Regions from separate parts of the Staphylococcus sp. IVB6181 genome, predicted to be linked through region 2. Evidence: riboswitches for the same ligand, from Rfam matches in the RefSeq annotation. Region 2 holds a riboswitch; each other region holds the start of a gene.
The links. Region 2 has a riboswitch for S-adenosylmethionine ahead of MUA90_RS11585 (MetQ/NlpA family ABC transporter substrate-binding protein). Riboswitches for the same ligand answer to the same signal wherever they lie in the genome.
Positions count from the first base shown of each region.

Region 1: it holds a riboswitch for S-adenosylmethionine, as region 2 does, so the genes downstream of both, MUA90_RS03425 (Na+/H+ antiporter NhaC family protein) here and MUA90_RS11585 (MetQ/NlpA family ABC transporter substrate-binding protein) in region 2, are expected to answer to the same signal.
Region 3: it holds a riboswitch for S-adenosylmethionine, as region 2 does, so the genes downstream of both, MUA90_RS11020 (methionine ABC transporter ATP-binding protein) here and MUA90_RS11585 (MetQ/NlpA family ABC transporter substrate-binding protein) in region 2, are expected to answer to the same signal.
Region 4: it holds a riboswitch for S-adenosylmethionine, as region 2 does, so the genes downstream of both, metK (methionine adenosyltransferase) here and MUA90_RS11585 (MetQ/NlpA family ABC transporter substrate-binding protein) in region 2, are expected to answer to the same signal.

Region 1 covers NZ_CP095096.1:779,985-785,441, reverse strand. The annotation lists gene glpT (glycerol-3-phosphate transporter) at 1-470, shown strand, start outside; gene MUA90_RS03430 (SRPBCC family protein) at 544-1,065, opposite strand; gene MUA90_RS03425 (Na+/H+ antiporter NhaC family protein) at 1,198-2,508, opposite strand; SAM riboswitch class I at 2,578-2,694, opposite strand; gene MUA90_RS03420 (flavin reductase family protein) at 2,784-3,395, opposite strand; gene MUA90_RS03415 (SDR family oxidoreductase) at 3,578-4,459, opposite strand; partial or broken gene MUA90_RS03410 (amidohydrolase) at 4,530-5,457, opposite strand, start outside.
Region 2 covers NZ_CP095096.1:2,365,471-2,370,927, reverse strand. The annotation lists gene MUA90_RS11595 (DUF1361 domain-containing protein) at 1-239, opposite strand, end outside; gene norA (multidrug efflux MFS transporter NorA) at 538-1,704, shown strand; SAM riboswitch class I at 1,845-1,949, shown strand; gene MUA90_RS11585 (MetQ/NlpA family ABC transporter substrate-binding protein) at 2,047-2,865, shown strand; gene MUA90_RS11580 (lactate/malate family dehydrogenase) at 2,885-3,838, shown strand; gene MUA90_RS11575 (hypothetical protein) at 4,179-4,520, shown strand; gene ybaK (Cys-tRNA(Pro) deacylase) at 4,631-5,116, shown strand; gene MUA90_RS11565 (DeoR/GlpR family DNA-binding transcription regulator) at 5,230-5,457, shown strand, end outside.
Region 3 covers NZ_CP095096.1:2,251,243-2,256,699, reverse strand. The annotation lists gene aroD (type I 3-dehydroquinate dehydratase) at 1-633, shown strand, start outside; gene MUA90_RS11050 (nitroreductase family protein) at 706-1,248, shown strand; gene MUA90_RS11045 (thioredoxin family protein) at 1,320-1,643, opposite strand; gene MUA90_RS11040 (arsenate reductase family protein) at 1,787-2,143, shown strand; gene gcvH (glycine cleavage system protein GcvH) at 2,293-2,673, shown strand; gene MUA90_RS11030 (toprim domain-containing protein) at 2,962-3,324, shown strand; gene MUA90_RS11025 (thioredoxin family protein) at 3,321-3,617, shown strand; SAM riboswitch class I at 3,671-3,776, shown strand; gene MUA90_RS11020 (methionine ABC transporter ATP-binding protein) at 3,874-4,899, shown strand; gene MUA90_RS11015 (methionine ABC transporter permease) at 4,892-5,457, shown strand, end outside.
Region 4 covers NZ_CP095096.1:1,244,172-1,249,628, forward strand. The annotation lists gene ytkD (RNA deprotection pyrophosphohydrolase) at 1-59, shown strand, start outside; gene MUA90_RS06110 (alpha/beta hydrolase family protein) at 25-798, shown strand; gene pckA (phosphoenolpyruvate carboxykinase (ATP)) at 862-2,454, opposite strand; SAM riboswitch class I at 2,618-2,733, shown strand; gene metK (methionine adenosyltransferase) at 2,841-4,037, shown strand; gene MUA90_RS06125 (NERD domain-containing protein) at 4,135-5,034, shown strand; gene MUA90_RS06130 (aldo/keto reductase) at 5,173-5,457, shown strand, end outside.

The DNA.
Region 1 (5,457 bases), 1.2 Mb from region 2:
TGAAAGCATCTGGTTGGGCTTACTTCTTGTATGAATGGGCAGGTATCCCAGGTACATTGCTTTGCGGATGGATTTCCGACAAAGTCTTTAAAGGCCGCCGCGGTCCTGCAGGCTTCTTCTTCATGCTAGGCGTAACAATTTTCGTTCTGATTTATTGGCTCAACCCGGCAGGCAATCCATGGGTAGATAATTTATCACTCGTAGCGATTGGTTTCTTAATTTACGGTCCGGTAATGTTGATCGGTCTGCAAGCATTAGACTATGTTCCGAAAAAAGCAGCCGGCACTGCAGCAGGTTTAACTGGTTTATTCGGTTATTTATTCGGAGCGGTGATGGCCAACATTGTACTCGGCTTTGTAGTAGATCACTTCGGATGGGATGTCGGCTTCATTTTATTGACTGGTATTAGTTTGCTGGCAATGCTCAGCTTCATCTTAACTTGGAATAAACGGGGGCAAGAAACAGTATAATTCCTCAAACATTTTCATATATGTATAAAAGCAGCGGTACTGAAAATTATATTTCAGTGCCGCTGCTTTTCTTTTAGAATTCTTCTTGGTTTTCTTGTATCTCTTTTAAAATTTCTTGTAGTTTAATGAACATGTTTTCAAAACCATGTGCAGTCGCATCATGATATTCTTTCTTTTGCTGTTTATATTCCAAAGTTGTCCATCTTCTTTCTTTCGGAACAACAGCAGTATATCGGAAATTCATTTGTGTCATATCCGAACCTGGTTCGCGTTCGAAGATTTCTACTTCTATCGTATCTTCTTTATCGCTCAATTCAGGCATACCGATTGTCATGACAATACGGCTTGGTGCTTCTAATTCTTGGAAGACACCTGTCACTCTGTTCTTTTTGCCGTTACGTTCATCTACAATTTCATAACGTCTGCCTTCTTCAGGAATCAAATCAATTGATTGATTTGAACGGTTAGAAGTCATAAACCAGCGTTTCATAATATCAGCATCCGTCCAAGCTTGATAAATCAACTCAGGTTGAATACGCATTAAACGTTCCAATGATATGACTACTACGTCGTTTTCAATGTTATATCTTGCCACTCTGTCGTCACCTACTTTCACACTCTCTATTATTTTAACGCATTTAAGAATATAAGCCAAAGCAATCGCGCTTACAAACATAGTAATTCACAACAAGATTACTTTAACATTTTTCAAGCGTGAAAGTAAAAGTTATTTCGCTTTTTGCTTGCTTTTGTTAAGTCTCGGCAAGTTAAAGGCAATCGCAATCAGACCGCTGATACCTAAGACAATCGGATAAATCGAATAAGGAACCAGCCTAAACGGTGAAATACCTGCGACACCAGCTGCTGCAATCACTTGCGGGCTATACGGCAGCAACCCTTGGAAACAACTGCCGAAGATATCTAAGATACTAGCAGATTTTCTTGGGTCAATATCATATTCATCCGCAATGTTCTTCGCTAATGGCCCTGCCATTAAGATAGAAATCGTATTATTCGCAGTTGAAATATCAGCAGCGCTGACTAAACCAGCAATACCGAATTCTGCCCCGCGTCTTGATTTCACTTTGCTGCGGACAAAATTCAGAAGCCAAGTGATACCGCCATAGTGTTGAATCAAGCCGATTAAGCCGCCGATCATTAAAGCGATGATTGCGATATCTTCCATACCGATCATACCTTCTGATGCTGCTTTTAAGAATCCAATCCAATTAAACGAACCATCAATCAAGCCGATAATGCCTGACAAGACAGTTCCGCCTATCAGTACGATAATGACATTAATGCCGATTAAGGCTAATATCAATACTAATAAGTAAGGAATGACTTTGATAAATTCGAAACTATAATCTTTTGTACTGCTTACCGTTGCACTGTGCGTTAAGAACCCTAAAATAATCATGGTGATAATCGCACCCGGCAAGACAATTCTGAAGTTCACTTTAAACTTATCGCTCATCCGTGTATTTTGTGTACGGACTGCAGAAATAGTTGTATCAGAAATCATAGATAAGTTATCGCCGAACATTGCCCCGCCGACCACTGTTGCCATTGCGATTGCTGCTGAAATATCTGTGGCTTCACTGATACCGAAACCAACCGGCGCAATCGCCGCAACAGTTCCGACTGATGTCCCCATTGAAATAGAGACGAACATACAAATAATAAATAAACCTACGATTAATAAGTTGCTGGGAATTAACGTCAACCCAAGGTTAACTGTTGATTTAACGCCGCCCATTTCCTCAGTTACTTTAGAAAATGCCCCGGCTAAAACGAAAATCAAGACCATTAAAATAATATTCGAATGACCTGCACCTTTAGTGAAAACTTCAACTTTATCCGCAAACTTTTGTTTACGGTTCATAACTAATGCGATAACAACCGCAATCGTAATCGCAATATTCAACGGCATCTTCGTAAAGTCGCCTGTAATAATACCGACACCTAAGAATAAACCTACGAATATAACCAAAGGAATAAGTGCCAAAGCATTCCCTTTTTGTCTTTCTTCGGACATGATTCAAACACCTCGCTCATATATTAAAAAAATCCTTTTTCCTGCTAAGAAAAAGGATACAATGCTTGTTTCTTATCTCTTAGCAATCAATTTTGCTACGGGAATTGGCACACGCGTCGCAGAAATTCTGCGATCCATGTTGCCGAGGCTTCAAAGTGCCCTTCACTCCACCTCTCTTGATAAGTACTATTTATTTTTATTTTCCGAATCTTTTTAAACCTATCATGATTGTCCGCTTTAGTCAATCGTGAAAACGAAAAAATTTAATTTTACAATTATTCTGTTGGGCGCTCTAATACAAATTCTTCGCCAAGTCTCACATAATCATTACCTGCAAGACGACCGACAGGATGCAAGGCTTTGACATCAATTTTATGCGGCTCGATATAGACTTCGTCTGCGATATGATATTGTACAACTTCGCCTAAAATCAAATCGTTGCCGACTTCATCATTGCCTAGTTCAATTACACGATCTAATTTGCATTCAAACGTAATACTTGCACCTTCGATACTCGGTACATTTACTACTTGCGAAGGAATCGTTTTAAAGTCTGTACGCTCTAATTCGTTTTCTGTACGGTCAATCGGTGCTGCAGTACTGTTAATCCCTTCAATCATTGACAGTTCAGAGATATGTACTACAAATTCTCCGGTATCAATGATATTTTGCGCTGTATCTTTGCGTACACCATTAGTACGGCCTGTCGAAATCATAATCATCGGCGGTTGGCTGCTTACCACATTAAAGAAACTAAAAGGTGCCGCATTTAAATTGCCGTCTTTATCTTGGGATGTCACAAATGCGATTGGTCTCGGCAAAACACTGCCGCTTAATAATTTATAATTTTCTCTTTGCGTTAAATCTTTCGGATTAAAATGTTTCATTGTTATCTCCTTTCTATACTTTATCTGAAGTGTCTCTATCATAAGCAACTGCTTACCAAAATGCGAATATTGTGTTTTTCATTTCACATTTACCCAGAATTTATATCACAAATGATGAAACCCCTCACTTTATTCAGCGAGGGGTCAGATTTATTGGTTACTTGCAAAATTGCATGTTTGAATCAGTTGATTTGTTTACCGCCAGTTACACCATAGACTTGGCCTGTTGTATAACTAGATTCATCTGATGCAAGCAAGACATAGGTGCTTGCAAGTTCAACTGGTTGTCCGCAGCGTCCCATCAATGAACTTTGACCGAACTCTGGAATTTTGCTTTGCGGTTGTCCGCCTGAAATTTGTAATGGTGACCAGAATGGTCCAGGTGCTACTGAATTGACACGGATACCTTTATCAATTAATTCTTTAGCAAGACTTTTCGTCAATGAAATAATGGCTGCTTTTGTAGCCGCATAATCATGCAATACTGGATTTGGATCATAACCTTGAATAGATGTTGTTGTCGTAATAGTTGCGCCTGGTTTTAAATAATCCAGTGCTTTTTGTACTGTCCAGAATAATGAGTACACATTTGTTGTAAAGGTTTGTGTGAAATCTTCTGTTTTGAAGTTTTCGAAGCCTTCGTGATATTGCTGATGTCCAGCTACAAGTGTCACATTATCTAAACCGCCGAGTTGTTCATTCGCATATTCGACTAATTCATAGTTGAAAGACTCGTTTGAAAGATCTCCTGGTTTCAGATAAACTGTACCGCCAGTATCTTCAATTACTTTTTTAACTTCTTGTGCGTCTTGTTCTTCTTTCGGATGATAGTTAATCACCACTGACGCACCTTCACGTGCATAAGCAATTGCGACAGCACGGCCGATTGCTGAATCTCCGCCAGTCACAAGTGCTTTGATACCTTCTAAGCGGCCGTGTCCTTTATAAGAAGTTTCGCCGCAATCAGGTTTTGGTTCCATATCTGCTTGAAGACCTGGCCACTCTTGTTCTTGCTTTGGAAAATCTTCATCTGAGAATTTCTTGCGCGGATCTTGTGGTGCCATTATCTATCACTCCTCGTTATTAGTCATATTAATGCTATACCACAAAATCCCTATTTCATTCATGAGCAAATTAAAATAATTTTTGAACTAAATTCGCGAGATACACAGGTGCTGTTTCTAAAATACCTTCATTCGGATTGTATTTCGGATGATGCAGATCATAATCTGATTCAGAACCGATAAAAGCAAATACACCTGGTACCGTATCACTCATTGCTGAGAAATCTTCACCGATTGTTTTCGGCTGTTTCAAATCATACACTTGATAACCCGCTTCTTGTGCAGTACTTTTCGCAACTTCTGTTAAGTCAGCATCATTCATCACTGCATTCGGCAAATGCATATAATCTAATTCGACCTTAGCATCAAACGCTTGCGCTAAACCGTCGCAAATACTTTGAAGTCTGTGTTCAACATGTGCGCGTGTTTTCGGATCAAATGTACGCACTGTCCCTTGTATTTGTGCAGTATCCGGAATCACATTCCATGTATTGCCGGCTGATACTTCTCCGATTGTCACAACTGCAGAATCAAACGCAGAGACATTACGGCTCACAATAGATTGCACACTCGTTAATAATTGTCCTAAGATAATCATCGGGTCGTTGCTTTCTTCTGGTTTAGCCGCATGGCCGCCTTTAGCTTGGATACGAATAAAGAATCGGTTTACAGCTGAAGTCATTGCACCTGCTTTAATCGAGAATTCTCCAACTTTTAACGTCGGATCATTATGGAAACCAGTCACAGCTTTGACCCCCATTAACACACCGGCATCAATCATTTGCTGCGCACCGCTGCCTAATTCTTCAGCAGCCTGGAATAAAATACGTACTCGTCCCGGCAAGTCTGCTTCTTTCTCTTTTAATATTAAAGCAGCCCCTAAAATACTTGCCATATGTATATCGTGACCGCACGCATGCATAGCGCCTTTACTTTGAGAGGTAATGTCGCTGTCGACTTGTTCTAGTATCGGCAAAGCATCGATATCTGTACGCAAT
Region 2 (5,457 bases):
AAATCCGTCACCATATAAAAGGTGTTAGGGAAGATTAAAATAAAAATCGCTGAGAAAATAATAAATAACGGCCATTCAAACCGGCGCTTAGGTATAAAGAGTTTTATTAACCATACCAATTCAAAAGGGATATATGCTAAAAATAAGTTCAATGCCATGAATTGGTAGAAATTGTCCAATGGCAGTGTCATCAGCATCAGTATAACGAAAAATATGCGTGCAATATATCGTGATTGCATCTTTAAAGCCCTCTCTCTTCATTCATCCATCATAGGGATGTATTGTCTTGCTTCTAAAACAGACAGCAAACGTGCTTTTCTGTCAGACTTAAGTGAATATAATACATCTTTTTAACGGAGATATCAATTAAAAGCGCAGGTTAGGCATACCTTGAAATGAAGCATAAATTTTAAATAATCAGGGAATAATGCTACTAACTTAAGATAAAATTATTTGATTGAGCTATAGAATAACTTTGGTGTATAATAGGTAGTCATTACAAAAATCGACGTAAAATACGCAATAAAGGAGGCTATCATGAGTAAGCAATTAATCACACTTTACTTTAATATATTTCTCGTTTTCTTAGGGATTGGATTAGTTGTACCTGTATTACCTGTCTATTTAAAGGATTTAGGTTTAAATGGAAGTGATTTAGGTATTCTTGTTGCGGCCTTTGCATTAGCGCAAATGGTAATTTCTCCATTCGGAGGCAACCTTGCTGATAAATTAGGCAAAAAACTCATTATCTGTATCGGATTGATATTATTCTCTGTTTCTGAATTTATCTTTGCGATGAGCAGTAATTATACATTGTTAATTATTTCAAGAATTATCGGGGGCTTTAGTGCTGGTATGGTCATGCCGGGTGTAACAGGCATGATTGCGGATATTTCGCCGCCGCAAGATAAAGCTAAGAACTTCGGCTATATGTCTGCCATTATCAACTCAGGGTTTATTTTAGGACCAGGGTTCGGCGGTTTTATGGCTGAATTCTCCCATCGTCTGCCGTTCTATTTTGCAGGAAGTTTAGGTATTATAGCTTTTGTTTGTTCGGTATTCTTTATTCATGGCGCAAAACGCGAAACAACAGATGGTTTCCACCAATTTGTAGAGCCGCAAGAATTAGCTAAAGTTAATATCAAAGCTTTTATTACACCGATCATTATTACATTCGTACTCGCATTCGGTTTAGCAGCTTTTGAAACACTGTATCCTTTATATACTGCAGATAAAGCACACTATGCTCCAAAAGATATTTCTATCGCTATAATGGGCGGCGGTTTAGCAGGTGCTATCTTCCAAATTTTCTTATTTGATAAGTTTATGAAGTATTTCAAAGAATTGACCTTTATTCAAATTTCGCTCTTTTATTCAGCAGTAGTCTTATTCTTATTAGTAGTTGCACACCACTATTGGTCAATCATGATCATCAGCTTTATTGTATTTATCGGTTTCGACATGATCCGACCTGCGATTACCAACTACTTTTCAAATATTGCAGGCAACCGCCAAGGACTTGCCGGTGGATTAAACTCGACATTTACTAGTATGGGCAACTTTGCAGGACCACTTGTCGCGGGTTCATTATATGACGTGAACTTTGAATTTCCGTTGTACATGTCTATTACTGTTATGCTGCTTGGAATTGTAATTATTATGATAGAGAAGACGATTAGAAAGAATAAAGGAATGAAAGTGTAATTTTAAAAGAAAAGATACATGTGCCAGCAGTTTATTGTTGGCACTTTAATTATTACAGTATTTTTTTCAGAAAAATATGAAAATAAGATTGACGAATTATATAACTGGTGGTAACCTTAATACAATTCAATTTAATAAGACTCTTATCAAGAGCGGCGGAGGGATGTGCCCTATGAAGCCCAGCAACCATCGTATATACGAAGTGGTGCTAATTCACAAAAAGCAATTGCTTATGAAGATGAGAGAAAGAACGAAAAGCTTTCTCTTAATTTAAGGGGGAGCTTTTTCTATTGAAAGGAGTCTTGTTATTTGTAAATTACATAGGGATGGTGTCATAGTAAGATGAAAAAATTAATCAGTTTTATCGGGTTATGTATTTTGTTAGTCGTATTAGCAGCCTGCGGTCAAGGTAAAGGCGGAGAAAACAAAAAAATTACAGTTGCGGCCTCTCCTGCGCCTCATGGTGAAGTGTTAGAACATGCTAAGAAAGAAATGAAGAAAAAAGGTTATGACTTAGAAGTAAAAGTCGTTAACGATTATAAAGTGCCGAATAAATTATTAGACAAAGGCGATGTGGATGCGAACTTATTCCAACACGTTCCTTATTTAAAAGCCGAAAAGAAATCACATGGTTATAAAATAGAAGAAGTCGGCAAAGTCTTCACAACACCAATGGGTGTATATAGTAAAAAATACAAAAACATTAAAGATATTCCGAAAGGATCAACAATCTATGTTTCAAATAACCCAGCAGAAGAAGGACGTTTCCTATCATTCTTTGTAAATGAAGGTTTGGTTAAAATCAAAGATGGTGTCAAAATCGAAGATGCAAAATTCGAAGACATTGTGGAAAACAAGAAAGATTTGAAATTCAATAATCAGCAAGGCGCAGAATTCTTGCCGAAAACGTATAAAAGCGGTGAAGGTGCAGCTGTTATCATGAACTCTAACTATGCAATTGATAATGGTTTAACACCTTCTAAAGATGCCATTGTTATGGAAAACGAATCTTCACCATTTGCGAATATCCTTGCGGTAAAAGAAGGACATAAAAATGATGAAAAATTCCAAACTTTGATTAAAGTATTGCAATCAAAAGATATGAAAGCATTCATTAAAAAAGAATACGGTAAAGACGTAATACCGTATGAAGCTAAGTAAGACAAGGGAGAGAATTATAATGACAAAATTAGGGATTATCGGTGTAGGCAGAGTAGGCAGCCAAGTATTGACTGATGCACAATATTTAGGATGCTTTTCACAAATCGTTGTAGTGGATACAGATACTTCGCAAGCTGAAGGAGAAGTCTTAGACCACTTGCATATCCAAGGTTTGAAACGTTCGCATCATGTGGATATCCAAACCGGAGGGTACGAGGATTTAAAAGATGCGGATATCGTAATTATTTCAGCCAGCGCACCTTCTACACCAGATATGAAGGATCGTACCTTATTGACGAAAGCGAACAGTACCATCGTTCATGAAGTCTTCAGCAAGCTTTCTGCTGTAACGACAGAGCCTATTGTTATCTTAATTTCTAATCCTGTGGATGCAATGACTTATTTGGGTCATCAGGCAGGTTATCCAGCTGATAAAGTCATTGGAACAGGAACAATTTTAGAGTCTTCTCGTTTTCGTACTTTAATTGCAGCTTACTACGATGTCGATCCTAAAGACGTAGAGGCTTTTGTTTTAGGCGAGCATGGCTCTCACTGTGTACCTGTTTGGAGCCGTGTACGCATTCATGGTATTGAATTGCCTGAGTTTGAACAGTTAACAGGCGCAGAACCAATCAACCAAGCAGCTGTGTCGCATAGTATTGATGAAGTAGCATTTGATGTCTTTATCAAGAAAGGCTGGACGAATGCGGCCATTTCAAGAGCAGCTGTACAATTAGCACACGCTGTTGTATTGAATGAACATACGATTGAACCGGTGAGCGGTCTAGTCAATCATGAGTATGGCTTATCTGATGGCGCATTAAGTCTGTTAACATTGATTGATCGACAAGGTATAAAACAACGTTTGCCGATAGCACTTTCTGATACAGAGGTACAGCAATTAGAAGCCGCACATCAATTTATTCAACAAGCCATTGAACAAGGCGAACAAGCTATTAAAGAAAATCAATAATATATCAGCAGGTCAGTTGCGAGGTGTTTAACCCCAGCAGTTGACCTGCTTTTTCTGTGAATAGTCTTATTTGTAGTGTGTTTGTAACATGATTTCAATTTTATGGACAAAATTTGAAGGGATAGATGAGAAGGAAAGCAATCAGATAGACGTTAAACCTTGTTAAATAGGATGTTCGCAACCAAAAAGAGGTTTGTGTCACTTTGTGATGTCACCGTTATTTTCGTGTCGGTTCTGTTACATATATTACATTTGGTTTAAATAGCTTACTACTTACCGTTTATGTAAAGTTTTTGTGTTAATATTGTAATCACGAATCAAGGGTGAAGAGGTTATAAGAATGAGAGCGTTAATTTTATGGGTATATGCTGGCATTCTGGCTTGTTGCTTGATTTTTCTGTTAGTATTAGTGACGAATGAAAGCGAACTTGCTAAGTTCCAAAACGGTGTCTCTGCTTTCATGCAAAGCGAGCATGTTTCGTCAAACAACAATGCATCAGAAACTCCTCCACCTACATACAGTGCAGTGGCTGGGGGGGCATCAACACAACATACAGAAGCAGCACATAGTACAAAAGCAGAATCCAATTCAGTATTTGTGATTTCACTCACATTTATCGCAAATGATGTGAGTCAGCAATGGCTTCAGCATTTTACAAAACAAGGCGTATCGGGCAACTGAACTCAGAAATGAGCAGAAACAGTGTCGGGGCGCCTTGTTTTTTTAGGTTTGAAGCGGTATTGATGTTGTCTGTTTGCTTTGCGTGCTATATTAAATATGAGGTGAACGCAATGAAACAGAAGAAGACAAATGCGATGCGCATTTTAGATCGCGAAGGCATCGATTATGAAATGCGTACATTTAAAATGGGCAAGGAACACATTGAAGGACAAGAGGTCGCAAAGCTGATTGGGGCAGATCCTGAACAAGTGTTTAAAACCTTGCTGTTTATTAACAACAATCATGACCCGTATGTATTTGTAATACCGGTAGAAAGCCACTTGGATATGAAACATGCGGCACAAGCTGTTGGAGAGAAGAAGCTGCATTTACTCCCATTAGATGAACTGACTAAAGTGACAGGATATATTCGCGGCGGCTGTTCTCCAATCGGCATGAAACACGCGTATCCGACTGTCATTGATCAATCTGCTGAGCAACAGGAGAAAATCTTTGTCAGCGGCGGACTGCGCGGTGTACAAATGGGTGTGAATGTTTCAGAACTTATTCAAGCCACCGAAGCAAAAGTTGCAGATGTAGCAACACATGAAGGATGAGCAGAAGCTCATCTTTTTTTACGGATTTATGATTGATTTTGAATGAAAATGAATGTTTTTGGTTGAAATTTGAAAGCGGACACATTATAATAAAGTAGAAACGAGGTGGCGATATGATAACGCAAAAAAGATTTGACCTGATTATACAGTTGTTAAAGGAAAAAGAATTTTTGACGCTGCAAGAGTTAATCCAAATGACAGGATGCAGTGCTTCCACAATCCGTCGGGATTTATCGAAATTGCAGAAAATGGGTAAATTACAACGTGTCCATGGCGGCGCAACACTTAAAAATACGGCTTTAAGCGAGCCTGAAATGTCTGAGAAGAAAGAACGCAATATT
Region 3 (5,457 bases), 110 kb from region 2:
GATATCATTGAATTAAGAATCGATCAGCGAGAAACGTTTGATCAAGAGGCATTAGAAGCATTAACAGCTGCATTGCATGAGGCACATCAAACTGCCAAAATTCTAGTGACCTATCGTACAAGTTCACAAGGCGGAAAAGGGGAAAAATCCGAAACAGCTTATTATGAATTGGTTGAAGCATTAATCGAATTGTCTGGTATCGATATGATTGATATTGAATGGGAAGAACAAAACAAATTACGTATTGAGCAATTAGTAAAGAAAGCACAAGCATACGATTTAGAAGTAGTACTTTCTCAACATGACTTCAAACAAACACCTCCGTTAGAAAACTTGAAATTTACTTACTTTAAAATGAGTAAGACAGGGGCAGATTATATAAAACTTGCAGTAATGCCGAACACTGCAGAGGATGTAACGCATTTATTAGATGCGTTGTATATTTCATCAGAGAGTGTCGGCGCTAAAGTGATTGGTATTTCTATGTCTCAATTAGGACTGGTTTCAAGAACAGCGCAAGGTGTCTTTGGCGGTACAGTGTCATATGGTGCGTTAGGTGAAGCGCAAGCACCAGGACAAATTCATGTCAGCAAATTAAAAGAATTGTTAACTTTATATGATATAAACAAATAATTTGAAATAATATGTAAACCAATCTATACTATAAATGATAATGATTATCAATAGGTAAAGGAGAGTTGGATTGTGGAATTAAGGGAAGCAATTTCTTCAAGACGCAGTGTGAAGATTTTTGACCATGATATGCATATAGATGATAAAGCGTTGTATGAAGCATTAAAACTCTCTACAGATGCACCTAATCATGGAATGAGGGAACCTTGGAGAATCATCCATGTGTCTAAAGACAGACTGCCTGATTTAAGCAGATCGGTTTCTCGTTATGCGTTTCGCAACGAACCAGAGAAACAGCAAAGTCACTACGATGCAGTGACAAAATTAGGCGGCTTACTCGTATTGATCGTAAAACGAGATCCAAGACAAAAAGAAAACCTAGAGAACCATTTAGCATTTGGTGCTTATGCACAAAACCTGATGCTGCTGCTGCATGAAGCAGGCATCGGTACGTGCTGGAAAACACCGCCATACATTTTCCAACCTAAAGTGAGAAAAGTATTAGGTGTAGAAGATGATGAAGATTTATTAGGTTTCTTATATCTTACAGACATGGAAACAAAAATCCCTCCAAAAAAACCGCGTCATACTGAAAATTTTATTTCAGAATATTAATGTATAGAAAAAGCCGGGCTGCAAATCAATGCAACCCGGCTTTATTTATACGTTAGACGTAAAATTATTAATTATTTATTGAAAGTTTGGCTTAAGAAATCTTCAACTTGTTCTGGAGATTTAGCATTTGCTGAATGCAAGTGTGCAGTTTTTTTTCCATCTTTGAATACAAGCAAGCTAGGAATACCCATGACTTCGTAATCTTGTGCAACATCTTCTAATTCGTCGCGGTTTACTGTATACCATTTATAGTCGTTGTATTTTTCAACAATCGGGTCAATCCACATATCCATAGCACGGCAATCAGGGCACCAGCCAGCTTCGAATTTAATGATAACTGGTTCATTGCTTTGAATGATATTATCGAAATCTTGACGTGTTTTAATCGATTCCATTTAAATTTCTCTCCTTTTTTCTGATACTACTAACATTATTATAACCAATTTGTGCGTAAGATTAAAAAAATATACCTATAATTTAAAGCGTTCTTTATGAAAATTTGCTATATTAGAAATAATTAGTTAAAGGAGGTCAAAAGATGATTAGATTCTATCAGTACCACAACTGTACGACTTGTAAAAAAGCTGCAAAATTTTTAGATGAATATGGTGTAAGTTATGAACCGATTGATATTGTAGAACTAAACCCGAATAAAAGAGAGCTGCAAGACATTATTGATAAAACGGGTGTTGAGCTTGATAAGTTATTTAACAAACGCGGAGGAAAATACCGCGAACTTGGTCTGAAAGATAGATTAGACAGTTTGTCTGATGATGAAAAACTAGATTTATTGGCTTCTGACGGTATGTTAGTCAAACGTCCGCTTGCTGTGTCTGGCAATAAAATTACATTAGGTTTTAAAGAGCAAGAATACAAAGATACTTGGGTAAATTAAGTTAAAAGCCCAACAGCAACAACAGATTGCTAATTATTAAATTAACTCTAAAGATTAAAAAACTACAAGATGTCTATAAATAGTTGAATGAAAAGGTTTCATATGGCATCATTAAAGAGTATTCATTTATAAAATAGGAGGGGATTCGTGTGGCAGTGCCAGAGGAATTAAAATATTCAAAAGAACATGAATGGGTAAAAGTTGAGGACGATACAGTAACAATCGGTATTACTGAATACGCTCAAGGAGAACTTGGTGATATCGTATTCGTTGAATTACCAGAAGCTGACGATGATATCGAAGAGGGCGAATCTTTCGGAAGCGTTGAATCAGTTAAAACTGTTTCTGAATTATACGCTCCAGTTTCAGGAACTGTAGTCGAAGTTAACGAAGAATTAGAAGACAGCCCAGAATTTGTTAATGAATCACCATACGAAAAAGCATGGATGGTTAAAGTTAAATTAAATGACGAAAGCCAATTAGATGAATTATTATCAGCAGATCAATATAAAGAAATGATCGGTGAATAATTGACGATTCGTCGTAACTCCAAGATACTTTGTATTTTGGAGTTATTTTTTTATTTAACGGGCTATAAGTAACTATGAAGGTAAAGTGCAAGTGCTTAACAGCAGAATTATTACATAAATTAAAAGGGCTTGTTTGTACATAAAACAAGTTGCGTGTAATTTAAAAGGCGCTTGCGTTACAATTGAGTTAGCAGCTCACAAAACAATATAATATTGGTAAGAACCTAAGCACTTACGTTTGCAAGTTATTATGCAATGATATCACGAGAGTATTGGAGTGTAGTGAATATGGCATTGTTAGATAAAGTAATCGTTGTTGAAGGTAAGACAGATAAGAAGCGTGTTCAAGAGGTCATTGATGAACCAGTACAGATTATTTGTACACATGGTACGATGGGAATCGATAAATTAGATGATATGATCGAAACATTATATGAGCGTCCGGTTTATATTCTTGTTGATGCGGATAAGGAAGGCAGACGGATTCGTCAATGGTTTAAACATTATCTTTCTGAGAGCGAGCATATTTTTGTAGATAAAACATATTGCGAGGTGGCTCGCTGTCCACGCCCATATCTTGCCAGAGTGCTTAGAAATTATGGATTTATGGTAAAAGGTGAAGCACCTGTGAAAGGATTAGTATATAGATGAGTTCTAAGCAGCATATTGCAGATATCACACAAAACTTTGATCAAGATAAACATTTGATATTCGGCTACACACCGATGTGCGGAACATGCAAAGTGTCTGAACGCATGCTGGATATTGCAAATGAGATTTTAGACTTGCCGATTGTTAAGGCAGATTTAAACTTCCATGCAGATTTCAGCGAACAATATCAAATTCAATCTGTTCCTGTTTTGATGGTGATGTCTAAAGATGAGGAACTAAAACGCATTTATGCATTTCAATCTGTTCCTTATTTATTAGAAAATTTAAAATAGTTATTGACGCCTACCGAGTGAAGTGGTAGGATTAATATCAATTAAATAGTTATCTCTTATCAAGAGAGGTGGAGGGATGTGCCCGTTGAAACCCGGCAACCGTCTTTTAAAGAAATGGTGCCAATTCACAAAAAGTTGAACTGCTTTTGAAGATGAGAGAAAGAAATTTTAAATTGCTTTCTCTTTTTTGCTTACAGCAGCGATAAGAGAAAGCATTTTTAATTTTGCAGGTAAAGTAAGGAAAGGGGAGAAACAAGTGATTCAACTGAAACAAATCGTCAAAAGGTATAAGACGAAACACCAAGATGTGCTGGCAGTTGATCATGTCGATTTAGATGTGGCAGAAGGTGTCATATACGGTGTCATCGGGTTTTCAGGTGCCGGTAAAAGTACACTTGTCAGAATTTTAAATTATTTAGAGGAACCTACATCAGGAGAAGTCATCATAGATGGAGATGAATTAGGACAACTCAGCAAGGCGCAGCTTAGACAGAAACGACAAAAGGTAAGTATGATATTCCAACATTTCAACTTGCTTTGGTCGCGAACTGTTGTAGATAACATTAAGTTTCCGTTGGAAATAGCCGGAGTAGATAAGAAGAAAGCTGAAAGCAGAGCACAAGAGCTTGTAGAACTTGTAGGACTTAAAGGGCGAGAAAATTCTTATCCTTCTGAACTATCTGGCGGTCAAAAACAAAGAGTGGGTATTGCACGTGCTTTAGCGAACGAACCGAAAGTATTGCTTTGCGATGAGGCAACAAGTGCACTCGACCCGCAAACAACTGATGAAATTTTAGAGTTATTACTGAAAATCAGAAAAGAAGAAGATTTAACAATTGTTATCATTACGCATGAAATGAATGTCATTCGTCAAATCTGCGATGAAGTTGCAGTAATGGAAAATGGTAAAGTGATTGAACGCGGCGATGTAAAAGAGGTCTTTGAAAATCCTCAGCATCCGGTAACTAAACGCTTCGTTAAAGAGGGCTTGAATGATGAATTCGATGAATCGATTCAAGAACTTATTCCAGAAGCAACAAATGGTTACATTGTCCGTTTGAACTTCTCAGGAGAAGAAACAACTGAACCGGTTGTATCATATATCACTCAAAAATATAATCTCGATGTGAACATCTTAGAAGCGAATATCCGTCATTCGAAAAGCGGACCGATCGGTTTCTTGATTGTACATATTGCAGACTTGAAAACTGAATTTTTTGATGATTTTAAAAACGAGCTTGAAAACCGCAATGTACATGTGGAGGTGATTCGAAATGGATAAGTCATTCAGCGATATTCTGCGCGAAATGGTAACCATGCCGAACGTCCAAGGGGATCAAGTTTGGGTGGCTTCATACGAAACACTTTATATGACTGCTATTTCAACTGTTTTTGCATTCTTTATCGGCATTATTTTAGGTGTGCTGCTTTTCTTAACAGCTAAAAGCAAATCACCGGCAGCCAAAGTGTTTTATCAAATCGTATCATTCATTGTCAACTTGTTCCGTGCAATTCCGTTCATCATTTTAATCTTGTTATTGATTCCATTTACAAGTTTGATTTTAGGAACAATCAGCGGACCGACAGGGGCATTGCCGGCATTAGTCATTGGCGCGGCACCATTCTATGCACGTTTAGTTGAAATTGCGTTTAAAGAAATAGATAAAGGCGTTATTGAAGCTGCACGTTCAATGGGTGCAAATACTTGGACAATTATTCGAAAAGTATTAATTCCTGAATCACGTCCAGCACTTATCTCAGGTATTACAGTTACAGCTATCGCATTAGTAGGTTCAACTGCAGTGGCCGGGGTAATCGGTGCCGGCGGTTTAGGTAACTT
Region 4 (5,457 bases), 1.1 Mb from region 2:
AATGTGTAGAAAGAGTGATACAACTTGGACTTTATCAAAACGAAACGAATGCCGATTGATTTATCGACGCATATTGGTGAAGAAGTGACGTATTTGGTGGATCATTTGCGCGTGAAAGGGTTAATGATGAAGCCGAAAAAAGATGTGAAGCGGATTGTAATTTATCTGAGAGGCGGCAAAGGCAAAGTAGGCCGTGTACGTGCTGGACGTATGCTTCAGTTTGCAGATGAGCATACTTTAGTCTTCGGTCCGTATTACAGAGGCAACAACGGCAGTGAAGGAAGAGATGAATTCAGCGGAGATGATTTGCACGATGTCACACAGGCTATTCGTATTTTGAATGCTAAGTATCCTGATGCTTTTGTGCATATCATTGGTTTTTCACGAGGCGGTTTGCAAGGATTATTGACATTCCAAGATTTGCCGGCAGATAGTTATATTATTTGGGGCGGTGTTTCTGATTTGCATCTCATGTATGAAGAACGTGTAGATTTAAGAGGCATGTTGAAACGTATGGTAGGACATCCTAAGAAAGATGACGCAGCCTACGATCAACGAGAAGCACTGCAATATATTGATGCAGACAGTCCGCCGATACTTATTGTGCATGGCGGTGAAGATATTCAAGTCGGGATACATCAAGCTTATTATTTAGAGGAATACTTAGAACGTATCGGACATCGTTATCAAACTTTCTATCAAATGAAAGAAGGACATGTACCGCGTCCTAAAGCATTAAAAGAGGTATTAAAGGTCATCCGTCAGTGGATGGCAAAAGTTGAAAATCAGCAAAACTAAAACGACCGAAGCGATGGCTTTCGGTCGTTTTGTAATAGATTATCTATTTTATTGAAAGGGTGATTATGCTTTGAATCCGCCTTTATCAGCGATTTCTTGGCTTTCTTCACCGAATTTCTTGAAGTTTTCAACGAAACGTGAAATTAAATCTTGTGCTTGTTCGCGGTAAGCATCTTGGTTGCTCCAAGCATTGATAGGTTGCAAGATTGAATTTGGAACGTCCTCAATTTCTTTTGGAACACTTAAACCAAAGACTTCATCTTTTTCAAACTCTGCTTTCTTCAAATCACCTTTAATGGCAGCATCTACCATACGACGTGTATATTTAAGGCTGATACGACGACCTACGCCGTATTTACCGCCTGTCCAACCTGTGTTTACTAAGTAAACATCTACGTCGTGTTTATCGATTAAATCACCTAAAAGCTCAGCATAAACTTTTGCATGCAATGGTAAGAATGGTGCACCAAAGCAAGTTGAGAATGATGGTACAGGTTCTGTAATACCGCGTTCTGTACCTGCAAGTTTAGAAGTGAAACCACTTAAGAAGTGATAAAGTGCTTGCGCTTTATTTAATTTAGAGATTGGCGGCAACACGCCGAATGCATCTGCAGTAAGGAACACAATTGTATTTGGATGTGCACCTTTTGAAGGTTTTGCGATATTTTCAATATAATCGATCGGATAAGCAGCACGTGTGTTTTCAGTGTGCTCATTGTCATCGAAGTCAACAGAACCATTATCTTCAACAACTACGTTTTCTAAAATTGTACCGTAACGGATTGCATTATAGATTTGAGGTTCTTTTGATTTTGATAAGTTGATAGCTTTTGCATAGCAGCCGCCCTCGATGTTGAAGATACCGTTTTTGTTCCAACCATGTTCATCATCACCGATTAATTTACGATCAGGTGCTGCAGATAAAGTAGTTTTACCTGTACCTGATAAACCGAAGAATAATGCGACATCGCCTTTTTCTCCAACGTTTGCTGAGCAGTGCATACTCATGATATCTTGCTGCGGCAATAAGTAGTTCATTACTGAGAAGATACCTTTTTTCATTTCACCAGCATATTCTGTTCCCCCGATTAGAATTATACGGTGTTTGAATGAAATGATAACGAATGTTTCTGATTTTGTGCCGTCAACTTCAGGATTAGCTTTGAAATAAGGTGCTGAAACGATTGTGAAGTTAGCTTTGATTTTTTCAGCTTCATCTTTTGAAGTAGGGCGGATGAACATATTGTGCGCAAATAAGTTATGCCAAGCCATTTCATTAATTACAGTTAAACGTAACTGAGTATCTTGGTCACTGCCTGCATAACCATTGAAGACATAGAGTTCATCTTTTTGATCTAAGTAATCTAATACTTTGTCATACAGTCTTAAGAAAGTTTCTTCTTCGATAGGTTGGTTAATTGATCCCCAGTCAATTGCATCTCTATAGGAAGGTTCGTTTACAATAAATTTATCCTTAGGAGAACGACCTGTGTATTGTCCAGTAAGTGCGTTGATTGCACCTAGTTCTGTCAATTCGCCTTCGTTATTGTCTAAAATCTTGTTGTAAAGCTGTGTTTTAGTCAGTTGGAAAAGTGATGATGATTTTCCAATTAAATGTTCCAATTTTTTTCGGTTAGTTTGTGCATCTACTGCCATTTTAAATAACCCCTCCAGAGCATTAAGTATTAATTGTAATTGTAAGCCTTTACATTTTCATAGTATAACATATTACCATGATTATTCCACAACAGATTAAAGATTTTGTAAACATAGAATTGACAAGTGTAAATTGTTTGGGTAGTATTGTGTGTAACGGATTCTCTTATCCTGAGTGGCGGAGGGACATGGACCCAAAGAAGCCCAGCAACCTCTCCTTATTGGAGAAAGGTGCCAAACCGTTTGCAAATGTCATAGAAGACGTTTGAACGATAAGAGCGAAAGGACGTTTAAGGGCTTTCTCTCTATGTATATAGTTAGAAAGTCCTTTTTTATTTGAGCTCGTAGATAGAGAATTTTCGTAAAAAAATCAAAAGGAGTCAGTTATGTCGAATAATAGAAGATTATTTACGTCAGAATCTGTTACAGAAGGGCATCCTGATAAAATAGCGGACCAAATTTCAGACGCTATTTTGGATGAATTATTAAAGAAAGATCCGGATGCAAGAGTAGCTTGCGAAACAGTAGTCACTACAGGAATGGCTATGATTGTCGGAGAAATTTCTACAGCAACTTATGTTGATTTTCCTAAAGTTGTCAGAGATACAGTAGAAGAAATCGGTTATACACGAGCAAAATATGGTTATGACAGCCAAACAATGGCGGTTATGTCAGCAATTGATGAACAATCACCTGATATTGCTCAAGCAGTTGACCGTGCGCTGGAATACAGAAATGAAATTACGGAAGAAGAAATCGAAAGTACAGGAGCAGGGGACCAAGGTTTAATGTTTGGTTATGCGACTAATGAAACAGAAACTTATATGCCTTCACCTATCTACTTCTCTCATCAATTAGCAAAACGCTTATCAGATGTTAGAAAAGACGGTACTTTAACATACTTAAGACCGGACGGCAAAGTTCAAGTGACTGTTGAATACGATGAAAACGATCAGCCTGTTCGTATTGATACTATTGTATTATCTACACAGCATGCAGAAGATGTAAGTTTAGATCAAATTCAAAAAGACATCAAAGCGCATGTTATCGATCCAATCGTACCGAAAGCATTATTAGATGAAGAAACAAAATTCTTCATCAATCCTACAGGACGTTTTGTAATCGGCGGACCGCAAGGTGATGCTGGTTTAACAGGCCGTAAGATTATTGTAGATACTTATGGCGGATTTGCACGTCACGGCGGCGGATGCTTCAGCGGTAAGGATCCTACAAAAGTGGACCGTTCAGCAGCTTATGCGGCACGTTATGTGGCTAAGAATATTGTTGCTGCGGGCTTAGCAGATAAATGCGAAGTACAGCTTGCTTATGCAATCGGTGTTGCTGAACCAGTATCGATTTCAATTGATACATTTGGTACAGGCAAAGTGTCTGAAGGTGTGTTAGTTCAAGCAGTCAGAGATAACTTTGATTTGCGCCCAGCAGGCATCATTAAGATGTTAGACTTGAAGCGCCCGATTTATAAACAAACAGCAGCATATGGTCACTTCGGCCGTACAGATGTTGCATTACCTTGGGAACGTGTTGATAAAGTGGATGTATTGAAAGCAGCAGTCCAAGCATAATTTCGTACTTTTTGAATAAAATACGCTTTATTATCGATACATTTGAAAATTTCCTTTATAATTGGTAGTAAGATAAGTAAAGGAGCGGAAATATGTTATGGGACCATTGGAAATTGGTTTAATTGCAGCAATTGTTGTAGCTGTTATCTGTTTTGTACTCTTCTTAATTGCGTTAAACAGTAAGAAGAAAGCAAAATTGCAAGCAGAAGAACAATATGAGGCAAAAGAAAGAAGTTTAAAAGAAAATTATGAAGACGAGTTGGAAAAAGAACGCGTCGAACATAAAAAAGCGGTCACTAAACAACGCGCTGATTTTGATGAAACAGTAACTTCGAAAGACCGTGAAATTGATGCGCTGAAGCTCTTCTCTAAAAATCATAGTGAATATGTGACAGATATGCGTTTAATCGGTATCAGAGATCGCTTGGTCAAAGAAAAACGTATCCGTCCTGAAGATATGCACATCATGGCGAATATTTTCTTGCCGAAGAACGATTTCAATGATATTGATCGCATCAGTCATTTAGTGTTAACGCGTACAGGGTTATACATTATTGATTCACAGTTATTGAAAGGGCATGTTTATAACGGTATCAGTAAAGAACAATTCAGTACTTTACCGACAATTGAACAAGTCTTTGATGTACTTGATTTAGATAAACGTCATCCTCAAACACTAGTGTTAGATGAGAATGATGATAAGCAATCAGCTTCATTTGTGAATTATTCAAATCAATTAAAACGTGTAGAACAGCTTGCTGAAACGTTGAAACGCGAATTAGATTTGAAATATACACCAATGGCATTGCTTTACTTCAACCCTAAAAATGAGGGTGCTGTAACGATTTCTAACTATTCTCAAACAACGAATACAAAAGTATTGGTTGGACCTGAACAGTTAGATGAATACTTTAATAAATTCGTATTCCATGGACGTATTCAATATAATGTTGAAGATTTGCAACGTGTCATGGAAGAAATCGAATCATTCAACTAAACGACAAAGTACCATTGACTGCAAGTATTGCAGTGGATGGTACTTTTTCATTTTAACCAGGACTTTCACTCATGCACTGTTTAACAATTAAGCGTATAGTAAAGGTTGAGAAAAGCGAAGGCTAAAGGAGAGATAGAGATGGAGTATATTACATTTTATAATGGTAATACAATGCCGAAAGTCGGATTAGGCACTTTCAGAGTAGAAAATAATGATCAATTAAAAGCATCTGTTCAATATGCTATTGAACAAGGTTATAGAAGTATTGATACTGCTATGATTTATCAAAACGAAGAAAAAGTAGGAGAAGGTATTAAAGCAGGTATAGCCGCTGCAGGAATAAAACGTTCAGATGTGTTTATTACCTCTAAACTTTGGTTGGATGATTATGGAAGAACGAATGTAGAAGCGGCTTATCAAACA